One region of the Variovorax sp. 10L426 genome, then DNA from elsewhere that is predicted to be linked to it. Evidence: riboswitches for the same ligand, from Rfam matches in the RefSeq annotation. Region 1 holds a riboswitch; the other holds the start of a gene.
The links. Region 1 has a riboswitch for glycine ahead of gcvT (glycine cleavage system aminomethyltransferase GcvT). Riboswitches for the same ligand answer to the same signal wherever they lie in the genome.
Positions count from the first base shown of each region.

Region 1 (3,748 bases):
GGCCTGCTGGGCCTTCTGGGCAACCCCATGCCGTCGCACGCGCAAGGCGGGGCCGACGAACTTCGCATCGGCTCCAAGCGATTCACCGAGTCGTACATCCTGGCAGAGGTTCTCGCGCAGACCGCGGCGCCGCATACCGCCGCCCCCCCGGTGGTCCGGCAGGGACTCGGCAACACGGCCATCGTCTACGAGGCCTTGAGTTCCGGCAGCATCGATCTCTATGCCGAATACACCGGCACCATCGCCCTGGAGATCCTCAAGAGTCCTCAGTCGATGACGCTCGAGGACATGAACGCGGCGCTCCGGCCGCTGGGCCTGGGCGCCGCGATTCCCTTCGGGTTCAACGACGGCTATGCGCTCGCCATGCGCGCGGCCGATGCGGACCGCCTCGGCGTGCGAAGCCTGAGCGACCTCGCCAGCCATCCTGAACTGAAGCTCGGACTGTCGAACGAGTTCATCGGCCGCGCCGACGGCTGGCAAGGGTTGGCTGCGCGATACGGTTTCACACAGACGCCGACGGGGCTGGATCATGGGCTCGCCTACGACGCCATCGCGGCGAAGCAGATCGACGTCACCGACATCTACACCACCGACGCCAAGATCGATCATCTCGGCCTCCGTGTGCTCGAGGACGACCGCCAATATTTCCCTCGCTACGACGCGGTGGTGCTCTACCGGCTCGACGTGCCGACAAGATTGCCCAAGGCGTGGGCGGCACTGCAGAAACTCGAAGGCCGCGTCGACGAGCACGCCATGATCGCAATGAATGCGCGTGCCGAATTGCAGGGCGTGGCGTTCGACGCGATCGCGCGTGACTTCCTGGCGCAGAGCAAGATCGTCGCCCAGGCACCCGCCGCCAAGACAACCGGCTCCGCCCTCCCCAAGGAAGCCGCGGCACGGGGTTTCCTCGCCAAGCTGTTCGGCCCCGACCTTGTCCGCCTCGCGCGTCAACATCTGCTCCTGGTGGCGGTCTCGGTCGGGGTCGCCATCCTGATCGCGGTGCCGGTGGGAGTCCTCGTTTTTCCGCACCTGAACGCGCGTGCGCTCGTCCTGGGGCTCACGGGCCTGCTGCAGACCATTCCCTCGCTCGCACTGCTGGCGATCCTGATCTCGGCCGTCGGCGCGATCGGCCTGGTGCCGGCGCTGATCGCGCTCACGCTCTATTCGCTCTTGCCGATCATGCGGAACACAGTCACCGGCCTGGCCGAAGTCCCGGTCGGGTTGCGGCAGGCAGGGACCGCGCTGGGAATGACCGGCGGCCAGACCCTGCGGGTGGTGCTGCTGCCGCTCGCGCTCCCCACGATCCTTGCCGGCGTGCGGACGGCGACGACCATCGCCATCGGCACCGCGACGATCGCGGCCTTCATCGGCGCGGGCGGTTTCGGCGAACGCATCGTGACCGGCCTGGCACTCAACGATCGCGAACTGCTGGTCGCCGGGGCCATACCCGCGGCGGTGCTGGCCCTGCTCAGCGAGGCATTCTTCGAGTGCATCGAATACCTGATGCGTCGCAAATACTGAAACTTGAAACTGAACGCATCGACAGGCTTCTTCCGGTGCAGCAACTTCACTGAATTCGCCGTTGGGCACGCCTTCGATCCCTTACACTCGCGCAGTCAGGAGAGAGCCCCGCCGCGTCGGGGCCGCCGAAGGCGCAGGTCCCATCGAAGCACGGGCCCGAACGCTCAGGCAAAAGGACTGGCGAAGCGCCCGCATTCAGGGCGTTTCCTTGCTGGAGAGAGACGACCCGTCGCGACGACGGACTCGTCCACCGAAGGAGCAAGCCCCGATCGTGGGGTGAATCTCTCAGGTAAAGCGGACAGCAGGGGTGGCCCATGGCTTCGGCCATGGATCTGGACTGCCCCCTTTTGGAGAGTGCCTTGGCCTCCGCATCGACTGACGATCTTCTGAAGACCCCGCTTCACGCACTGCACGTGGAGCTTGGCGCGCGCATGGTGCCTTTCGCCGGCTACTCGATGCCCGTGCAATACCCGGCGGGCCTCATGGCCGAACACAAGCACACGCGCGAGGCTGCGGGACTCTTCGATATTTCCCACATGGGCCAGTTGCGCCTGTCGGGCCCCGATGCCGCGGCCGCCTTCGAGACGCTGATGCCGGTGGATGTGATCGGCCTGGCGCCCGGCAAGCAGCGCTACGGACTGCTGCTCAATGACGACGGCGGCATCCTCGACGACCTGATGTTCTTCAACGAGGGCAACGACTCGCTGTTCGTGATCGTCAACGGCGCCTGCAAGCAGGCCGACATCGCGCACATCACCGCGAAGATCGGGCACCGTTGCCAGGTCCTGCCGATGCCCGACCACGCGTTGCTCGCGCTCCAGGGACCGCAGGCTGGCGCGACGCTGGCGCGTCTGTCGCCCGGCGTCGAGCGCTTTGTCTTCATGACCGGTGGCGCCGTGCAGATCGGCGGCATTCCGGCTTTCGTGACCCGCAGCGGGTACACCGGCGAAGACGGCTTCGAGATCTCCGTCGGCGCCGCGGACGCCGAACGCCTTGCGCGGCTGCTGCTCGCGCAACCCGAGGTCAAGCCCATCGGCCTGGGAGCGCGCAATTCGTTGCGGCTCGAAGCCGGGCTTTGCCTCTACGGCAACGACATCGACGAGACGACCACGCCAGTCGAAGCCTCGCTCGTCTGGGCCATGCAGAAAGTGCGACGGTCCGGTGGTGCGCGCGAAGGCGGCTTCCCGGGCGCGGCCAAGGTGCTGGCGCAACTCACTGCCGCGGACGGCACGGCGGGCCATCTCGACCACGACACCCTCAAGCGCAAACGCGTGGGCCTCGTCGCGCTGGAGCGTGTTCCGGTGCGCGACGGCACGCTGCTCGAATCCTTCGAAGGCCTCGCCATCGGCCAGGTGACCAGTGGACTGCTCGGTCCCACGGTCGACCGGCCCGTCGCCATGGCCTACGTTGCGCTGGCCTATTCCGAGCCCGGCACGCGCATCCAGGCGATGGTGCGCGGCAAGCCGGTGTTGATGGAAGTCAGCACCATGCCTTTCGTCCCGGCGCGCTATTTCCGCGGCTGAGACCCGATCTTCAAGTCCTGCCGATTTCGTTCCGATTTCTTATCTCAAGGAGCTTTTGTTCATGACCACCAAGTACACCAAGGATCACGAGTGGGTTCGCCAGGAAGCGGACGCGACGCTCGTCACCGTCGGCATCACCGTCCACGCGCAGGACGCACTGGGTGACGTGGTCTTCGTCGATCTGCCTGAAGTGGGCAAGACTTTCGCCCAGGGCGAGGTCGCGGGTGTGGTCGAGTCGGTCAAGGCCGCCGCCGACGTCTTCATGCCGGTCTCCGGCGAAATCACTGAAGTCAACGAAGCGCTGCGCGCCGACCCCTCGCTCGCCAACAGCGCGCCGATGGACGCAGGCTGGTTCTTCAAGGCGCGCGTCAGCGAGGTGACGCAACTCGAAAGCCTGCTCGACGACACCACGTACGAAAAGTTCGCAGCCGAAAACTGAGCTAATCCCAGTCCCCTGCCCTCCTGAGCCCTCCATCCATGTCGACATCCGTCCTGCCCCTCTTCCCTTCGCTCAGCGAGCTTGAGAACGCCGAGGAATTCATCGCGCGCCACATTGGCATCGAAGCTGCTGACGAATCGCGAATGCTGTCGGCGATCGGCTCGGCCACGCGGGCCGAACTGATCGACGGCATCGTGCCGCCGGCCATCCGGCGCGCGCGGCCGATGCGCTTGCCTGCGCCGGTGACGGAGGCCGACGCGCTGGC
Region 1 is NZ_JBFTJF010000004.1:154,873-158,620, reverse strand. Features, by position in the region: gene AC1DHL_RS07350 (ABC transporter permease/substrate-binding protein) at 28-1,521, shown strand; glycine riboswitch at 1,608-1,707, shown strand; glycine riboswitch at 1,723-1,833, shown strand; gene gcvT (glycine cleavage system aminomethyltransferase GcvT) at 1,848-3,044, shown strand; gene gcvH (glycine cleavage system protein GcvH) at 3,106-3,483, shown strand; gene gcvP (aminomethyl-transferring glycine dehydrogenase) at 3,522-3,748, shown strand, end outside.

Region 2 (3,748 bases), on a different contig from region 1:
GATGGCCGATCGCACCGACACCGGCTACCTGTTCGGCGGTCTCTCGTCCGGGCGCGCCGGCTCCTTGCAGTTCGCGGTCGGCGGCAACGGCAACATCCCGGGACATGGCGCCGTGGGCGGCGTTTTCTCGGGGGGCTTGTCGGGCGTGGTGTTCGGCGAAGGCGTGCGTCTGGTGTCGCGCGTCACGCAGGGCTGCCAACCCGTGTCGGAGGAGCGTGAAATCACCGAGGTCGACGGCAACCTGCTGCTGACGCTCGATGGCGAGCCTGCACTCGATGTGCTGCTGGACGATCTGAACGTATCCCTCGACGCGCCCGAGCATGCGGTGGACGCGGTGCGTGCCACGCTGGTGGGGCTGGCCGAGGCCGGCAGCGACGGCGTCCGTCGTACGCGCGACCTGGGTGCCGATGTCCGGGTGCGGCACATCATTGGCCTCGACCCGACGCGTCGCGGCGTGGCGATTGCCGACGTGGCCGAAGTCGGCATGCGCTTGAGCTTCTGCCGGCGCAACGCGCAGGCCGCGCGCTCCGACCTCATGCGTGTGTGCGCCGAAATCCGGGAGGAACTGGAGCCCGAGGAGCAAACCTTGGCCACCGCGCGCGCAGTGGCGGCCGGCGAGGCCGAAGCGGCGCCGCATCCGGCCCGCCGCATCGCCGGTGCCGTCTACGTGAGTTGCTCAGGCCGCGGCGGCCCGCACTTCGGCGCGCCGGGCGCCGAGTTGCAGATCGTGCGACACGCGCTGGGCGATGTGCCGCTGGTCGGCTTCTTCGCCGCCGGCGAGATTGCGCGGCACCACCTGTATGGCTACACCGGCGTCTTGACGGTCTTCACCAGCGACGACTGAGGCTTCGTTTCTGCGCGCGCGCCGGTGAAGCTGAAATCCACCTCGGGCGCGAGACCGCTGACGATGCGTGCGATCGACTTGCCCGAGCCGCAGGCATGGGTCCAGCCCAGCGTGCCGTGGCCGGTGTTGAGGAACAGGTTCGGCAGTTTCGTCGCGCCGATCAGGGGCACGTTGCTCGGCGTCGCTGGGCGCAGCCCGGCCCAGAACTGAGCTTGCGTGGCGTCGGCGGCACCCGGAAACAATTGTTCGACCCGTCGCACGATGGCTTCGCAGCGCACGCGGTTCAGGTCGCGGTCGTAGCCGTTGAACTCCGCCGTGCCTGCGATGCGCATCCGATCGCCGGTTTCGGAGGTGTAGCGCGAGAAGACGAGCTTGAATTCGTCATCGGTCAACGACACCTGGTAGGCCTTGGGCGCGTCCACGACCGGCATCGTGACCGAATAGCCTTTGGCCGGGTAGATCGGCAGGCGGATGCCCAGCGGCGCGGCAAGCAGCGGGCTCAGGGAACCCATGGCCAGCACGAAGGCATCGCCCCGGATGCGCTGGAACCGGCCCTCGCTATCGGTCGCTTCCACATGGTCGATCGTTCCGCCGGCCTCACGAAGAGCGGTCACGGTGTGGCTCATCAGGAAGCGAACACCTGCGGCCTTGGCCAACGCTGCGAGTTCGCGCGCGAAGTGGTTCGCATCGCCCGATTCGTCTTCGGCGGTGTAGGTGGCGCCGGCCAGTTGCGGGCGGACGTGCGCCAGCGCGGGCTCAAGTTTCACTGCTTCATCTGCCGAGATGACGCGGCGATCGCAGCCCAATGCGCGCATCTGTTCGGCTGGCGCCAGAGCGGCGTCGAATTCCTTCTGCGTCGTATAGAAGTGCAGGATGCCCTGGGTCCGCTGGTCGTAGGCGATGCCGGTGTCGCGGCGCAGTTGCTGCAGCGTTTCGCGGCTGTAGGTGCCCAGGCGAACGATCTGCTCGATGTTGTGGCGGGTGCGCGCCGGCGTGCATTCGCGCAGGAACTGCAGTCCCCAGAGCCACTGCCGCATGTCGGCGCGGAGGCGGAAGAGCAGGGGAGCGTCCTCCTTGCCGAGCCATTGCAGCACCTTCAGCGGTGCGCTCGGATTGGCCCAGGGCTCGGCATGGCTCACTGATATCTGGCCGCCGTTGGCGAAGCTGGTTTCGGCAGCAGGTGTGGCCTGCCGGTCGATCACGGTCACTTCATGGCCGAGTTGCTGGAGGAAGTAAGCCGAAGTCACGCCGAGCAAGCCGGCGCCAAGAACGATCACGCGCATTTCAAGAACCCTCGAAGGTTGCAGCTCTTGGCTCGAACGGAAACGGATGCTGTGAAAAAGAAAAGCAACCGGACCGTGCGTCCAAGTTGCCGCTCCCCCTGTCCTCGGTACCTGAGAGATTCACCCGTTGCGCCCGCAACAGGTTTGCTCCTTCGGTGCATCACGTGGTGTGATGGCTCTCCAGACGGCTCTGACAGTTGGTGCAGTACAGGCTCGTTTGTGCGAGCCGACCTGAGCGTTTATGGGAGTTTGCGCCTTCGGTGGGGCCGCCAAGCGGCCCGCTCTCCTGCAGTGCGGCGATTGTAGGGGCGCCGCGCCCGGCTGGCTACAGCCCTCTGAAGGCGAAGTCGAGTTCGGGCCGCAAGCCGCTGACGATACGGGCGATCGATTTGCTCGCGCCGCAGGCGTGCGTCCATGTCGCCGTGCCCGGGGCGGTATTGAGGAACAGGTTGGGGACTCGCGTCTTGCCGACCATTGGCAGCCGATTGCGGCTCACCGCGTGCATGGCGGTTTCGAACGAAGCCTGCGCGGTGTCAGTCATGCCGGGAAACAGCGCCTCGATGCGCCTGAGGATCGCTTCGAAGCGGTCCGAGTCTGGCTCGCTCTGCTCGTCATGGCTCACGCGCACGGTGGAAGAAACCCGGAGATAGACACCGTTGGCGTTCTCGACGCGTGCGATTCGAAGCTTGCCCTGTCGGTCGTGCAGCACGATGTGCGGTGCGTGCGCGGCGTCCCTGACCGGCATCGTGGCGATGTACTCGCGAACGAAATTCAGCGGCATGTCGATGCCAAGGTCTTCCGCATGCGGAACGCTCGATGCGCCCAGGGCGAGAACATAGGACTGCGCGCGCACGGTGGTGGGTTGTCCTTGTGCATCCAGCAGGTCGACATGACTGATGCGGCCGTCACGCGTCTTCAGCGAGACCACGGTGTGCTTCATCATGAAGCGCACACCGGCCGCGCGGCAAAGAAAGACGATGCTTGCCGCGAACTGGGCGGGATCGCGTGCCGGGTCCTCGAGCGAGAAAGTCGCTCCGGCGAGCTTGCTGCCGACGGCATGCAATGCAGGCTCCAGGCCCGTGGCCTCTTCGGCGGAGAGCAGACGTTCCTCGCAGCCGAGTTCGGACCAGTGGGGTGCGCGGGCCATGCGCCCATGGAAGGCTTGGGCGTCGGTGAAGAAGTTCATGAGCCCGTTCGAGCGCGGCCGTTGCGACATGCCGGCCTCGTCACGCAGCGCACGTGCGCTCTCGCGGCTGTAGGCGGCGAGACGCACCATGTGCTCAAGCGGGTCGCGTTTCGCCGGTTCGCCAATGGCTCGGTCGAGCAGCTTGGCGATGCGATGACGCACCTTTGCGCGCAGGCGGGACCAGCCGCCTTCTGTTCGTCGCGCATAGGCCGAATCCGCTTCGGAGCGTTGCAGCGCAATCGCAGATTCGCTGGGTTCGGCCCGGCCCCGGGCCTTGGCGGCGGGGGTCGCGTGGCGGTCCACCACGATCACCTCGTGACCGAGTTGCTGAAGGTAATAGGCCGTCGTTACACCGAGCAAACCGGCGCCGAGCACAACCACGCGCATGTCCGAATCCTTTTGGGATGGCATGAACGGCGGGTGTTGGTGCTTACT
Region 2 is NZ_JBFTJF010000015.1:63,770-67,517, reverse strand. Features, by position in the region: gene AC1DHL_RS21430 (FIST signal transduction protein) at 1-844, shown strand, start outside; gene AC1DHL_RS21425 (D-amino acid dehydrogenase) at 805-2,127, opposite strand; glycine riboswitch at 2,216-2,321, opposite strand; glycine riboswitch at 2,326-2,426, opposite strand; gene AC1DHL_RS21420 (FAD-dependent oxidoreductase) at 2,453-3,700, opposite strand.
Region 2: another riboswitch for glycine. It lies ahead of AC1DHL_RS21425 (D-amino acid dehydrogenase); the one in region 1 lies ahead of gcvT (glycine cleavage system aminomethyltransferase GcvT).